One region of the Flavobacterium sp. FG68 genome, then DNA from elsewhere that is predicted to be linked to it. Evidence: riboswitches for the same ligand, from Rfam matches in the RefSeq annotation. Region 1 holds a riboswitch; the other holds the start of a gene.
What was found. A riboswitch is a leader RNA that binds a small molecule or an ion and turns the genes downstream of it on or off. The one in region 1 is predicted to bind cobalamin.
Positions count from the first base shown of each region.

Region 2: another riboswitch for cobalamin. It lies ahead of ACODSB_RS06915 (TonB-dependent receptor); the one in region 1 lies ahead of ACODSB_RS18060 (TonB-dependent receptor plug domain-containing protein).

Region 1 covers NZ_JBMDIY010000030.1:67,225-74,241, forward strand. Annotated here, with positions in the region: gene ACODSB_RS18035 (four helix bundle protein) at 1-249, shown strand, start outside; gene cobU (bifunctional adenosylcobinamide kinase/adenosylcobinamide-phosphate guanylyltransferase) at 280-804, shown strand; gene cobT (nicotinate-nucleotide--dimethylbenzimidazole phosphoribosyltransferase) at 933-2,612, shown strand; gene ACODSB_RS18050 (adenosylcobinamide-GDP ribazoletransferase) at 2,790-3,575, shown strand; gene cobC (alpha-ribazole phosphatase) at 3,560-4,096, shown strand; cobalamin riboswitch at 4,163-4,364, shown strand; gene ACODSB_RS18060 (TonB-dependent receptor plug domain-containing protein) at 4,392-6,242, shown strand; gene ACODSB_RS18065 (YncE family protein) at 6,248-7,017, shown strand, end outside.
Region 2 covers NZ_JBMDIY010000008.1:8,504-15,520, reverse strand. Annotated here, with positions in the region: gene ACODSB_RS06940 (TonB-dependent receptor plug domain-containing protein) at 1-501, shown strand, start outside; gene ACODSB_RS06935 (hypothetical protein) at 699-1,076, shown strand; partial or broken gene ACODSB_RS06930 (transposase) at 1,199-1,645, shown strand; gene ACODSB_RS06925 (DUF2490 domain-containing protein) at 1,769-2,287, shown strand; gene ACODSB_RS06920 (hypothetical protein) at 2,317-2,559, shown strand; cobalamin riboswitch at 2,646-2,847, shown strand; gene ACODSB_RS06915 (TonB-dependent receptor) at 2,953-5,001, shown strand; gene ACODSB_RS06910 (YncE family protein) at 4,998-6,143, shown strand; gene ACODSB_RS06905 (cell surface protein) at 6,196-7,017, shown strand, end outside.

The sequences.
Region 1 (7,017 bases):
GGCGCAATGATTAGAGAAGCTGAACATGCTGAAAGCAAAAGTGACTTCATTCATAAATTTGCAATTGCTCAGAAAGAAGCTAATGAAACTGTTTATTGGTTAGAATTATTAAAAGCAACGGATTATTTAAATGAAAAGGAATTCGAAAATATTAATAATGACGCTATTTCAATTTTGAAATTAATAACGAGTATTCTTAAAACTTCCAAAAATCATTTAGAAGCAAAAAAAGTTTCTAAATTAAATTAATAATTAACAATCAATAATTAACCATTATAAATGATATATTTAGTAACTGGAGGCGAGCGGTCAGGAAAAAGCAGTTATGCCCAAAATTTAGCTTTACAACTTTCAAACAATCCAATATATGTGGCGACAGCCCGAAAATGGGATTCAGATTTTCAAAATAGAATTGATCGTCATCAACTGGAAAGAGACGAACGCTGGACGAATATTGAAAAAGAAAAACATTTAAGCGAAATAAACTTTTCCGGAAAAGTTGCTTTAATCGACTGTGTAACGCTTTGGCTGACCAACTTTTTTGTAGATAATAAAAACGATGTGACTTTAAGTTTAGAAGAAGCAAAAAAAGAATTTCTTTCAATTGCCAATCAGGAAAACGCAACACTAATTATTGTAACCAACGAAATTGGAATGGGTGTTCATGCCTCAACCGAAATCGGCAGAAAATTTACCGAACTGCAAGGCTGGATGAATCAGTTTTTAGCATCAAATGCAGATGAAGTTGTTTTGATGGTTTCCGGAATTCCAGTCAAGATCAAAGGAGAAAATTCCAAAATTTAAATTCCAAATTCCAATCTTTAAAAGGAAAATTCAAAATTTAAATCCCAAATTCCAAGGCTATACTTTATCTTTACTTATATTTTAAATTTCAGCTGAATTGGAATTTGGAATTTAAAAAATTGGAATTTATGACTAGTTTAGACGATATATTAAAATCACGTCGCGATACCCGACATTTTACAACCGATGAAGTTCCTGATGAAGTAATTCAAAAAGCATTACAGGCCGGACATTGGGCGCCTTCTGTTGGACTGACTGATGCGACAAGATATTATATCATTAAATCCGATGAAGTTAAATGTGCTATTAAAAACCTGTTTTTAGACTATAATAAAAAAGCCGAAGAACTTACCGATAATCCAGAACAAAAAGAACTTTATAGATCCTTAAAATTAGAAGCAATTGAAGAAGCTCCAATTGGACTTATCATTGCTTATGATCGTTCTGTTTTAAATCAATTTACTATTGGGACTATTGGCAGTAATGAAGCGGTGAAATTTAGTTCGGTTTGTGCGGCGCAGAATATTTGGCTTTCGTTAACTGAACAAGGTTACGGAATGGGCTGGGTTTCGATTTTAAACTATTTTCAGTTTAAAAAAATCCTTGATTTACCAGAAAATATAGAACCGCTTGGCTATTTCTGTATTGGTAAACCTGCCACAAATTACGGCAATCAGCCTATGCTGCAACAACTGCATTGGAAACAAAAATCTGAAACTGCAGACTGTAAAGAAATCAATGAAATTCATCAAATCAATATTTCTGATTTTGATTTAAAACCTTCAAGTAAAGTTGAGAACAAAACTGATTTCGGTACACTTTTACAAGAAAAAATAGATTCAAAAACAAAACCCGTCGGCTCACTTGGAACGTTAGAAACTTTGGCCTTTCAAATGGCGTCCGTTTTTGAAACTTTAAATCCGAAAATAATAAATCCTAATATTGTTGTTTTTGCAGCAGATCACGGAATCGCTAATCATGGCGTGAGCGATTATCCGCAAGATGTTACGCGCCAAATGGTAAATAATTTTATGGAAGGCGGCGCAGCAATTAATGTTTTCTGCAAACAAAACAATATCGAATTATCGATTGTAGATTCGGGCGTAAACTATGATTTTCCAACAAATGCAAAATTAATTAATGCCAAAATTGCAAAAGGAACACAATCTTTTCTGCATGTTCCCGCAATGAGCGAAACAGAATTGAATTTGTGCTTTGAAAAAGGAAAATCAATTGTAGAAAATATTGCTAAAACAGGTTCAAATTGTATTGGTTTTGGCGAAATGGGAATTGGAAATACTTCAACAGCATCGGTTTTAATGAGTCTTTTAACTGGTTTTTCTATCGAAGAATGTGTTGGAAAAGGAACCGGAATTAACGATCAAAAACTGCTAAATAAACAAAATATTCTAAAAAAAGCAATCGGGAATTATTCCGGTCAAGCCGAATTAAAACAACAAATCGCCTATTTTGGAGGTTTTGAAATAATTCAGATGGCTAGCGGAATGCTAGCGGCTTACGAAAATAAAATGCTGATTCTTGTTGATGGTTTTATTTGTTCTGTTGCTTATCTAATTGCCTCTAAAATAAATCCTGATATTAAAAAAAATGCCATTTTCTGCCATTGTTCTGCCGAAAAAGCGCATCAAAAATTATTAGATTATCTTGGCGCTAAACCTATTTTAAATTTAGATTTGCGTCTTGGCGAAGGAACGGGTTGTGCGGTTGCTTTTCCTATTTTAAAATCGGCTGAGGCTTTTTTGAATGAAATGGCTAGTTTTGAAAGTGCTGGGGTTAGTAGGAAGTAAACTTCAATTGAGCATAAATAATTATGTTCATTAATGATTTATACTCATTTTTGTCATTTCGACGAAGGAGAAATCTCCACAAGTAACTCCGCAATCCATATAACCAATCTTTGTCGAGCTACTTGCGGAGATTTCTCCTTCGTCGAAATGACATACTAAATAGAAAAACAATAATTAATGAAAAAAGAACTACACATTTTCTTCACCTGCTTAATGTTCTACACCAGAATTCCATGTCCAAAAAACATTACTCACGATCCGGATTATTTAAATAAAGCAACAAGATATTTTCCTATTATTGGCTGGATTGTTGGATCGATTTCATTTCTGGCTTTTTATATTTTCTCTCTTTTTCTTTCAACAGAAACAGCTGTAATTTTTTCAATAATAATTTCAGTTTTAACAACCGGAGCATTTCATGAAGATGGATTTGCAGATGTCTGCGACGGATTCGGCGGCGGCTGGACTAAAGAAAAAATCCTGATGATTATGAAAGACAGCGCTATTGGTGCTTATGGAGCAATTGGATTGGTTTTACTTTTTCTGGCGAAATTCAAACTGCTTTCTGAATCTATTTTACTTTTCACTAATAACATTTTAGTGATTTTCCTTTTATTTATTTCGGCACATTCTCTAAGTCGTTTGGCGGCGATCAGCATTATTTTTACGCATCACTATTCTCGTGATGACGCTTCGAGCAAAAGCAAACCAATTGCTAAACAACATAGTTGGAAAGAAGTTTTCGGGTCTTTTTTCTTTGGATTAATTCCGTTATTGGGACTCTCCTATTTCAATTATAAAGTTCTCTTAGTTTTAATTCCTGTTTTTATAACCAGATATTTTCTCGCAAGATATTTTCAAAAATGGATTGACGGTTATACGGGAGATTGTCTTGGTGCAACACAGCAGGTGTGCGAAGTAATTTATTATTTAAGTATTCTTTTTATATGGAAATTTATTTAGTTCGCCACACCGAAACCATCTGCGAAAAAGGAATTTGTTACGGCCAGTCTGATGTAAATATTGCGGAACCTTTTGACAAAATTTTTAACCGAATTGTTTCAGAATTACCTACTGAAGCTATTATTTTTTCAAGTCCGCTAAAACGCTGTTCTATTTTAGCAAAACACATTCAGCAAAATATAAAAACAATTTCTTATCAGGAAGACGATCGTTTGAAAGAAATGAATTTTGGCGACTGGGAATTGAAAAACTGGAACGAAATTCCGCCAGAACAATTAAATCCGTGGATGGAAGATTTTGTAAACATTCAAGTTTTAAATGGTGAATCATTTGTGGAATTACATCAAAGAGTTGGTGATTTTTTAGCAGAACAAATTCTGCAGAAAACTCAGCAGCCTATCATTATTGTAGCGCATGCCGGAATTATTAGAAGCGTATTATGTCATCAAACTTCACTGCCATTAAAAGAGGCTTTTCAAAATAAAGTCGATTTTGGACAAGTCATAAAAATTACATTTTAATTTAGTTTTGTTTAGAATTTAATTGAAATAGTAAAACAAATTTGAATATTCAATAATTTTAACTTTATCTTTGCAGCAAATTAAGGTTGTGTTTTTACAAAACACATTAAAAGGGAATCAAGTAAAATCTTGAGCTGTTCCCGCAACTGTAAGCTTAGTTCTAAAAAGAATGCTTGTTGTAAACTACAAAACCACTGCTCGCGCTGGCGAATGGGAAGGTAAACAACAAGACGCGAGCCAGGAGACCTGCCTTTGTAACAAATATCGAGCTCTCGGGAAAAAGAGTGTAGAAATTATGACTTTAAGAATACGTTTTGCTTTTTTACTTGTAATGTTGTGCCAATTGATTTCGGCGCAGAGCGATTCTATTAAGTTAAAAGAAGTTGTAGTTTCTGATGCTAATCTGAAAAAATACTCCAATTCCCAATCCGTTTTAAAGCTTAATGATTCGATTATTAATAAAAATGAAGCTTTACTGACTGATCTTTTAAATTTCAATTCAACTATTTATTTTAAAGAATACGGACGCGGAATGCTTTCTACAGTTTCTTTTCGCGGAACTACCTCTTCTCAAACGGCTGTAATCTGGAACGGAATCAATATTAATTCGCAAATGAACGGAAGCACCGATTTCAACACAATTTCGGGTTCTGATTATAATTCGATTAGTGTAAAAGCCGGCGGCGGAAGTGTTATTTACGGAAGCGGTGCCATTGGCGGAACCGTGCATTTAAACAACGATCTGGCATTTTATAATCGGTCTGAGAATAATTTAAAACTAGATTACGGAAGTTTCAATACTATTGGAATAAATTATAAAACGAATATTTCTAACGAAAGATGGAGTGCACAAATTGGTTTTTCTAAAAACAGCTCCACAAACGATTACAAGTATTTAAACCGTTACACCTGGCGAGGCGAACAGCGCTGGAACCAAAACGGACAATACGATATTATAACCATGACCGCTAATGCAGGTTATAAAATCGACTCAAAAAACACCTTAAAGCTTTATAGTCAGTTTTCAAATACAGATAGAAATACTTCGTTAGTTGTAGAAACGGAAACGAAAAGCAAATATGTAAATGGTTTCAATCGAAGTTTATTAGAATACGACGGTGATTTTGGAAAATTTAAAACCAATTTTAAAACAGCGTATATCTTTGAAAACTATCAATATTTTGCTGATAATTCAACCAACATCTACACTTACGGAAAAACTGAAAGTTTAATTACAAAAGTGGATTTAGGATATACTTTATTCAAATCAACCCAAATAAATGGAATTTTAGACTATAACAGAACTAAAGGTTACGGAAGCAGTTTTGGCGATCACGTTCGCGAAATCAGCTCAGCAGGAATATTGGTCAAACAAGATTTCTCTGAAGCCTGGAAAAACGAACTTGGTGTTCGAAAAGAGTTTACAGATAATTACAAATCTCCGGTTTTGTTCTCTTTAGGATCTTCGTATCAGTTCAGTAAATTGTACAATTTAAAACTGAATATATCCCGAAACTTCAGAATTCCAACTTATAATGATTTGTATTGGGACGAAGGCGGAAACCCTGATTTAAAACCAGAAAGTTCGTATCAGGCAGAAATTGGAAACGTGTTTACTTTCAAAAATATTTCGCTTACGCAGACTTTCTACTACATGAAAATTAAAGATTTACTGCAATGGGTTCCGGGCAAAAACGGCATTTGGAGTCCAACAAATAAAGACAACGTTAATAGTTACGGTGCTGAAACTTTATTGAGCTGGAAAAAACAATTCGGTAAAAATAACTTAAGTGCCAATGCTTCTTATGCGTATACCGCTTCAAAAGATGAAGCCACTAAAAAGCAGCTTTTCTTTGTTCCTTATAATAAAGTAACGGCTTCTGTCGCTTATTCAAGAAACAGGATTTCTGCTTATTACCAATTTTTATACAACGGTTTTGTTTATACAAGAGCCGATAATAATCCGGACGAAATTATAAACGATTACAACATTTCAAATGTCGGAATCGATTATGATTTTAAATTCCTTGACTCTTTCAAACTTGGTTTTCAAGTTTTAAACATTTTCAATAAAAATTATGAAAGCCTTGAAGACAGACCAATGCCGGGTCGAAATTTCAATATGTATTTAACTCTAAAATTTTAATAATTATGAAACTTAGTAAATTACTTTTAATGGCGTTTAGCGTCTCGTTATTCGTTTCTTGTTCGAGTGATGACGATAATGACCAGGTAGAATATAAAAACGGATTCCTTATTTTAAACGAAGGAAGCGCAGGACAAGGAAGTGTTTCTTTTTCAAGCAATGATTTCAACGTTTTTGAAAAAGATGTTTACACTGCTGCAAACGGTTCAGATTTACTTGGAAAATATGCTCAAAATATCTTTTTTGACGGAGACAGAGCTTATATTATTGCAGGTGGTTCAAATGTTATAAATGTGGTAAACAAATACACATTTAAATTGATTGCTAAAATCGATACTGGACTTGCAAATCCAAGATATGGTGTTGTAAAAGATGGTAAAGCGTATGTAACTAATGCTAATACTTATTTTTCAGCAAGTAATCCAAACGGAAATACTGATGATTATGTTGCTGTAATCAATTTAGCTACAAATACATATGAGTCTAAAATTAACTTAAACGCAACAGCTAACAGACTTGTAGAAGAAAATGGTAAATTATATATTACTGAACCTTATAATAATGATAAATTATTAGTGGTAAATATTGCTACAAAAGCATTAGAGGCTCCAGTAGCAATTGGTTCAAGTGCAGATGGTATCGAAGAAAATAATGGGACTTTATATATTTTAAGAAGTCCTTATGAAGACAGAAGCGAAATTGTAAAAGTAAAATTAGCAGACAACTCTATTTCCAGAATCACATTCCCTGAGTCATTAGACGGAGCAGCATTTTT
Region 2 (7,017 bases), on a different contig from region 1:
AACTTAAACGTGAATTATTTTTACAGAGAAATAAGCAATTATATTGACTGGACCAGAATGGTGACAACGGTGCCGTGGCAAAGTCAAAACTACGGTGATTTAATTACTAACGGAATCAATATGCGTGGATCATACAGTTTTAATTTTTCTGATGATTCAAAAATGAATTTCACTTTAGGCTATTCTTACTTAGATTCTAAATTTAAAGATACCCGCGACGAACCGTATTCTAAATATTTGATTTCGTCTTTAAAACATCAGGTAACCAATACGATAGATTTTCAGCATAAAGATTTCTCCGTTTTACTGGCAACTCGTTTTAACGAAAGAGTTACCGGAGCTTCTTACTGGATTAATGACGCCAGAATTAGTCAGTCTATTAAAAAGTTTACCATTTTTATTGATGCACAAAACATTTTCAATACTACTTATTATGAAATTGGAGCGTTTCCTTTGCCGGCAAGATGGTTCAGTTTAGGTGCAAAATTTGTTACTTTTTAAATACAAAGGTTAGTTATAAAAAGGGGAAAGGTATTCGATATCTTTCCCTTTTTTTTGATCATTTTTCTTTTAGAAAAAAGTAAGAAAAAAAATAAAAAAAGGTATGTATTGCGGATAATTAAATAAAATCAGATCTATAAATTTGTGTCAAGTACCACAAGAAATAACATTTTAGAATCCTATTAAACCCAAAACATATGTCTGATTTTTTAAAACAATTTGGAGAAGATCTTAAAAAGAACGTACCTGGTTTTATCGCAGTTTCTGTAGCAGAAATCAAAAGCGGAATGTCCTATTATTCACAATCAGCTTTTAGCGATTTTGACCCTGAATTAGCATCTGCCTATAATCTTGAAGTCGTTAAAGCAGAAATGAACGCCATAAGAGCTTTAAAATTACAAGGTCAGGTTGTTGATAACGTTATGATTACGCTTACTTCTCAAATTCATATTATTGATGTTTCTGATAACGGAGAGTATTTTATTTATTTAGCAGTAGACTCGACCAAAGCAAGTTTGGGTATGACAAAATCTATATTGAATAAGTATAAAAAAGAAATAGCCCACAAACTGTAATTGTATTTTTTATAATTTTAAAAGAGGATTTTCTAATTTGAATTTCCTCTTTTTTATGGAAAATCGTTTTTTGTAAGCAAAGATTTATTTTATATTTAGTTTCTGAAAAGAGATTTTTTTTAATGGAATTACGGCAATATTTCGAAAAATACAATGACGAAGAAACCTGCATTGAGGAATTTAAAAACAAACGACTGGAAAACGGTTTGGTTTGTAAAAAGTGCGGGCATAATTCCCATTCTTTCAGAACAGTCGATTTAAAATTTCAATGTAAAAAATGCAAAAACAGAATCAGTCTTCGATCCGGAACCGTGATGGAAAACTCCAATTTACCCTTTAGATACTGGATGATTTGTATTGAATTAATGACACTTTCTAAAAAGAAATTCTCCATTTTACAATTGCAATATCTTTTAGGACACAAACGCTACGAACCTATTTGGCTGATGGTTCAGAAAATCCGTTTGGTGATGCATAAACGAGACGAAAAATATATGTTACGTGCTTATTCTGAGTTTGATTCTGAATTTCTAAGGGAAATTGAAAAACTTACTTTTTCAAAAAAGAAATAAAGTAAAACTTGGTTTCATATTATAATCTGCAACATTAAATCCTTTAAGCATAACGCACAGCCTTTTTATCTTTGTTATACTCCTGTTTAGGCTTTATTTTAAATAAGTAAACTAAGATTTATGAGTACGATTAAAAAAGGTTTTCTATTATTATTTTGTGCAGTTTTTATACAAATTGCTAAAGCGCAGGATGCTCCATATTCTATTGGTTTTATTCCGGCATCTATTGAAGAAGGGGATATTGCTTTCCCAATTTATGAAAAATGGCATTTGAGCGGACAGGCCGATTTTCAATTGGTGACACAAGGTGCATATACCAATGGAAATCCTTTTGCTTATACACAGCGTGTTGTAGTTAGGCCGTGGCTTATTTATTCAGGATTTAAAAATATAAAACTGTGGCTGGGTTATGCTCACAATCAAAAATATGCCGTAGAAGAAGCCGGAAATTATGAAACCTTAGAAAACAGGCTTATTGTAATGGGAACTTTTTCTCAGGATATGCCAAAAGGATCCATTTTTGAACAAGTGCGTTTTGAAACCAAATTTTTTGACGATAGAAACGGAGTTCATCAAACAATTCCGCGATTAAGAGAAATCATTTTCTGCGTCAAACTAAAGAAAAACCTATATTTTTAGCACCAAACATTGGATATTATACAGAATTAATGCTAAAGTTTGCCTCAAAAGATTATGCCGAAGAGCATTTTGATATTTTTAGATTATCAGTTTACTACACGGCAGGTATAACGCCCAATATCCATTTTCTGGCAGGCATCATTGGTCAGATGCAGCTGCGTGCCAACGGAAATCAGTTTGATGTGTATTACGGGCCAATGGTTTCTGTAAAATACAGTATCACACCTAAAGAAAGAGAAACTTTTGACAGCGTCGACGGCGGTGCTGATTAATTTAATTTAGTTCTCGAAAAGACTTCTTAATTTTTTAAATAAACTTATTTTACCAATTCCTGCATCATTTTTTTCAGGATAGTTCTATCTTTGCGCCAGATTTTGGTCTGTTTTTTCAAATTTAATGAAAAAACAGTTAAAAGGGAATCAGGTGTAAATCCTGAACAGACCCGCTACTGTAAGTTCTATATAAGTCTTTAAACACTACTATTGCCATTGTCCCGTGTGGATGAGAAGGCTGTTTAAGATGGAACAAGTCAGGAGACCTGCCACAATCATATAGTTTAAGACTTTCGTGGAATAAAGTTGACAACAAGAATTGACCTGTTATTTACATAACAGGATTATCTCTTTTTGCTATTACATCCCGAAGTTTATTTAATTAAATTGGTGATGTATTATAGAAAAAAAATACTCTTATTTACTTTTATACTTTTTGCTCCGTTTGTACTTCATTCGCAAGTAGAGACAGATAGTCTGCGGGTTTTAAAAGAAGTAATCTTAAAAGGAAAACCCTATCAGGAAGTTATTCCGGTGCAGACACTTTCGGGTAAATTACTTGAAAATTTAGCGAGCCATAATGTTGCCGATGCACTTCGGTATTTTGCCGGAAGCCAAATAAAAGATTACGGCGGACTTGGCGGTCTTAAAACCGTTGATGTTCGTAACATGGGAACACATCACGTAGGTGTTTTTTATGATGGAATACAATTAGGAAATGCACAAAACGGCGTTACCGATTTAGGGAAATATTCTCTTGACGACATGGAATCCCTAACGATGTATAACGGACAGAAAAGCGAAATATTCCAATCGGCAAAAGACTTTGCGGCGGCTTCTACAATTTATTTAAGAACAAAACGTCCGGTTTTTATTGGCTATAAAAAAACAAATCTCTTAGTACGTTTCAAGACAATGTCAATCAATTATTTTGATCCGTCTTTTAGATGGGAACAAAAATTAAGCGACAAAGTCAGCATGAGTTTTAGTTCTGAATACATAAAATCGAACGGAGAATATAAATTCAGATACAAAAGAAACAATCTCGACGGAACGGTTGCTTACGATACCACAGCCACGAGACATAATAGTGATATTGAAGCTTTACGAGTAGAATCTGGTCTTTATGGGAAAATAAATAAAGGTTCGTGGGATGCTAAAGTTTATTATTACGATTCAGACAGAGGAGCGCCGGGAGCGATTGTAGAAAACAAATTTTCAGACGGTTTCAGGCAATACGACAAGAATTTTTTCACTCAGGCATTTTTGGTAAAAGACTTTACCGAAAAATATAAATTTCAGGCAAGGGCAAAATTCGCTTACGATTATACACATTACGTTGCCAGAGATACCACAAACATATTAGGCGAAACCGTAACCGAAGGCTCGCAGTCAGACGATAGTTATTATCAGCAGGAATATTATATCTCCGCAGTCAATATGTATAGCATTTTATCAAATTGGGATGTTTCGCTTTCTACAGATTTTCAATACAACAAATTAAACGCTACAAGAAGAGGAATCCAGACTCAATTTTCATTTCCGCAGCGATATACTACATTAGTTTCTTTAGCAAGTACTTACAGAATTGGCGGTTTTAAAGCTTTAGGAAGCGTTATTGGAACCAATGTTCAGGAAGAAGTTCGCTACAATGCAAAAGCTCCCGATAAAACAGAATTTACTCCGGCATTATTTTTAGGCTATACACCATTTAAAAGTTACGATTTTAACCTGAGAGCGTTTGCAAAACGAATTTTCAGAATGCCTACTTTCAACGATTTGTATTATACCATGATTGGTTCAAGCACTTTGCAACCAGAATATATGAATCAATACGATATTGGATTCACGTATAATTTTCCTCAGAATAAAGGCTTTTTCGACAAATTCTCTTTTCAGTTAGACGGTTATTACACCAATACAAAAGATAAAATAATCGCCGCGCCAACCGGAAATCTTTTCCGCTGGATGATGACGAATATCGGACAGGTGAAAGGAAAAGGAATAGAATCTGTTTTGAATATGGGAACTCATTTTGGAAAAGTAAATCTTGCTGCAAATCTTACTTACACCTATTCTGAAAGTAAAGATTATACCAAATTCGGCGGTCTTGAATTATCCTCTTACGGAGACCAAATTCCGTATACACCGTGGCACAGCGGTTCAGGAATCTTAAATGCTGATTATGAAACCTGGAATTTCAACTACAGTTTTATTTATGTTGGGAAACGCTATAACGGAAATGTCAATAACATAAAAATTAATGAAGTTCAACCGTGGTATACTCATGATTTAGCCGTTCAAAAATCATTTGCATTTCAGAATTACAAATTAAAGGGCGCAGTAGAACTCAACAATGTTCTCAACCAAAATTATGAAGTGATATACAATTATCCAATGCCGGGCCGCACAGTGAAATTTATAATAAGTATTGAGCTATGAAAAAGATAACCGCAAAAATAATTCTCAGTTTATGGATCATTCTGGCTTTTGCTTCCTGCAGAGAAGATGAAACCATTTTTCCATCAACAGATAAAAGTGTTGCTGCGCCAAGAAGTGACGGCAATATCGAAGGTTTTTATCTTTTGAACGAAGGAAATATGGGAATGAACCGCGCCAGTATTGACGTTTTTAATTACAGAACCGGAAACTACACCACCGATATTTATTCGGAACGAAACCCAACAGTTGTAAAAGAATTAGGCGATGTTGGAAACGATATTAAAATTTATGGCAATAAAGTTTATGCCGTAATCAATTGTTCCAACAAAGTTGAGGTCATAGAAAAATGGACAGCAAAACGCATCAAAAAAATAGATATTCCCAACTGCCGCTATGTGACTTTTTATAAAGACAAAGCTTATGTAAGTTCTTATTCTGGTCCGGTAGCGATTGATCCAAATGCAGAAATTGGTTTTGTTGCCGAAATCGATACCATATCATTAGAAATAAAAAGAAAAGTAACCGTTGGCTATCAACCCGAACAAATGGTGGTTCATAACGGAAAATTGTATGTAGCGAATTCCGGAGGTTACAGAGTTCCGAATTACGATAGAACTGTTTCTGTAATTGATTTGGAAACTTTCAAAGAAATCAAAAAAATAGATGTCGGAATCAATTTGTACAGCATGCAGATTGACAGCCGAGGCGATATTTATGTGAGTTCCAGAGGGGATTATTACAACACGCCTTCGAATCTTTTTGTCATTGATACCAAAACCGATGAGAAAAAAATGCAGTTAGATATTCCGGTTTCAGATACTTGTCTGGTCGACGATTTACTTTATTTCTACAGCGTATCGTGGAGTTACTTAACCAACAGCAATAAAATTATTTACGGAATCCTCGATACGAAAACCAAACAAATAATCACGGATAGAATTATTACCGACGGAACTGAAAAGCAAATTATGATCCCGTACGGACTTCAGGTAAATCCCGAAACAAAAGAAATTTATATAACCGATGCCCAGAATTATGTCGTAACAGGTTACATCTATTGTTTTACGCCAGAAGGCAAATTGAAGTGGAAAACAACGGCTGGAAATATTCCGGCGCATATCACTTTTATCACTAAGAAGTGAGAAGCAAAAAGCAAAAAGTTAGAAGTAAAAAGTAAAAAAACTAATATTATAAATGAAAACAATTCCTTTTAAAATTTTAAAAACCACATTGCTGTCAATTCTCTTTTTGGGATTTATTGCTTGTGAAACCGATAAGGAAGAAGACAATGTTGAAATTCCCGCAGAAGTACTAAAAGAATCTTATTCAATTGACCGATTTAAAGTGCTGAATATTGCGCCAAATCTGCCAGCCAATTCAAAACTAACGTGGATTGCAAATGAAGATTCTCTGATTTCTCAGAATTTACAATTGGATTTTATTAGTCCGTATTTAAAAAATTACAAACTGACTTTAAAAGTAGAAGTTAACGGAGCGGTAAAAACATTCACGTCAACTATCAATGTTGTGCAAGAAACAAAAGCGTACAGTAAATACATCTCGAATGTATTTGATTTTCGTCCGGCAGCTGGTCAGTTTACGAATACAATTCCGGAATATGTAACGGGAAATACACAAAGTAATCTTATTAGTACAGCAAAAAAAGCTCTTGTTGGTTCAAGTACAACAATGATTTCATTAGGCGGTTTTGGCGGATATGTTGTTTTTGGATTTGATCATACAATCCCAAATATGGCCGGACGCGATTTTAAAGTTTTAGGAAATGCATTTTGGGGAAATCAGGCGAATGAAGCACGTTTTGGATCTTGCGAAGCGGGAATTATTTCTGTGGCTTACGACAAAAATAAAAACGGAAAACCCGATGAAGATGAATGGTACGAAATAGCAGGAAGTGAATATTTTAAAAACACAACTTTAAAGAATTACAGCATTACTTATTTTAAACCAGATCCAAATAAAACTCCAATGGTGGTTGAGGGGAATGAATCCTGGCAA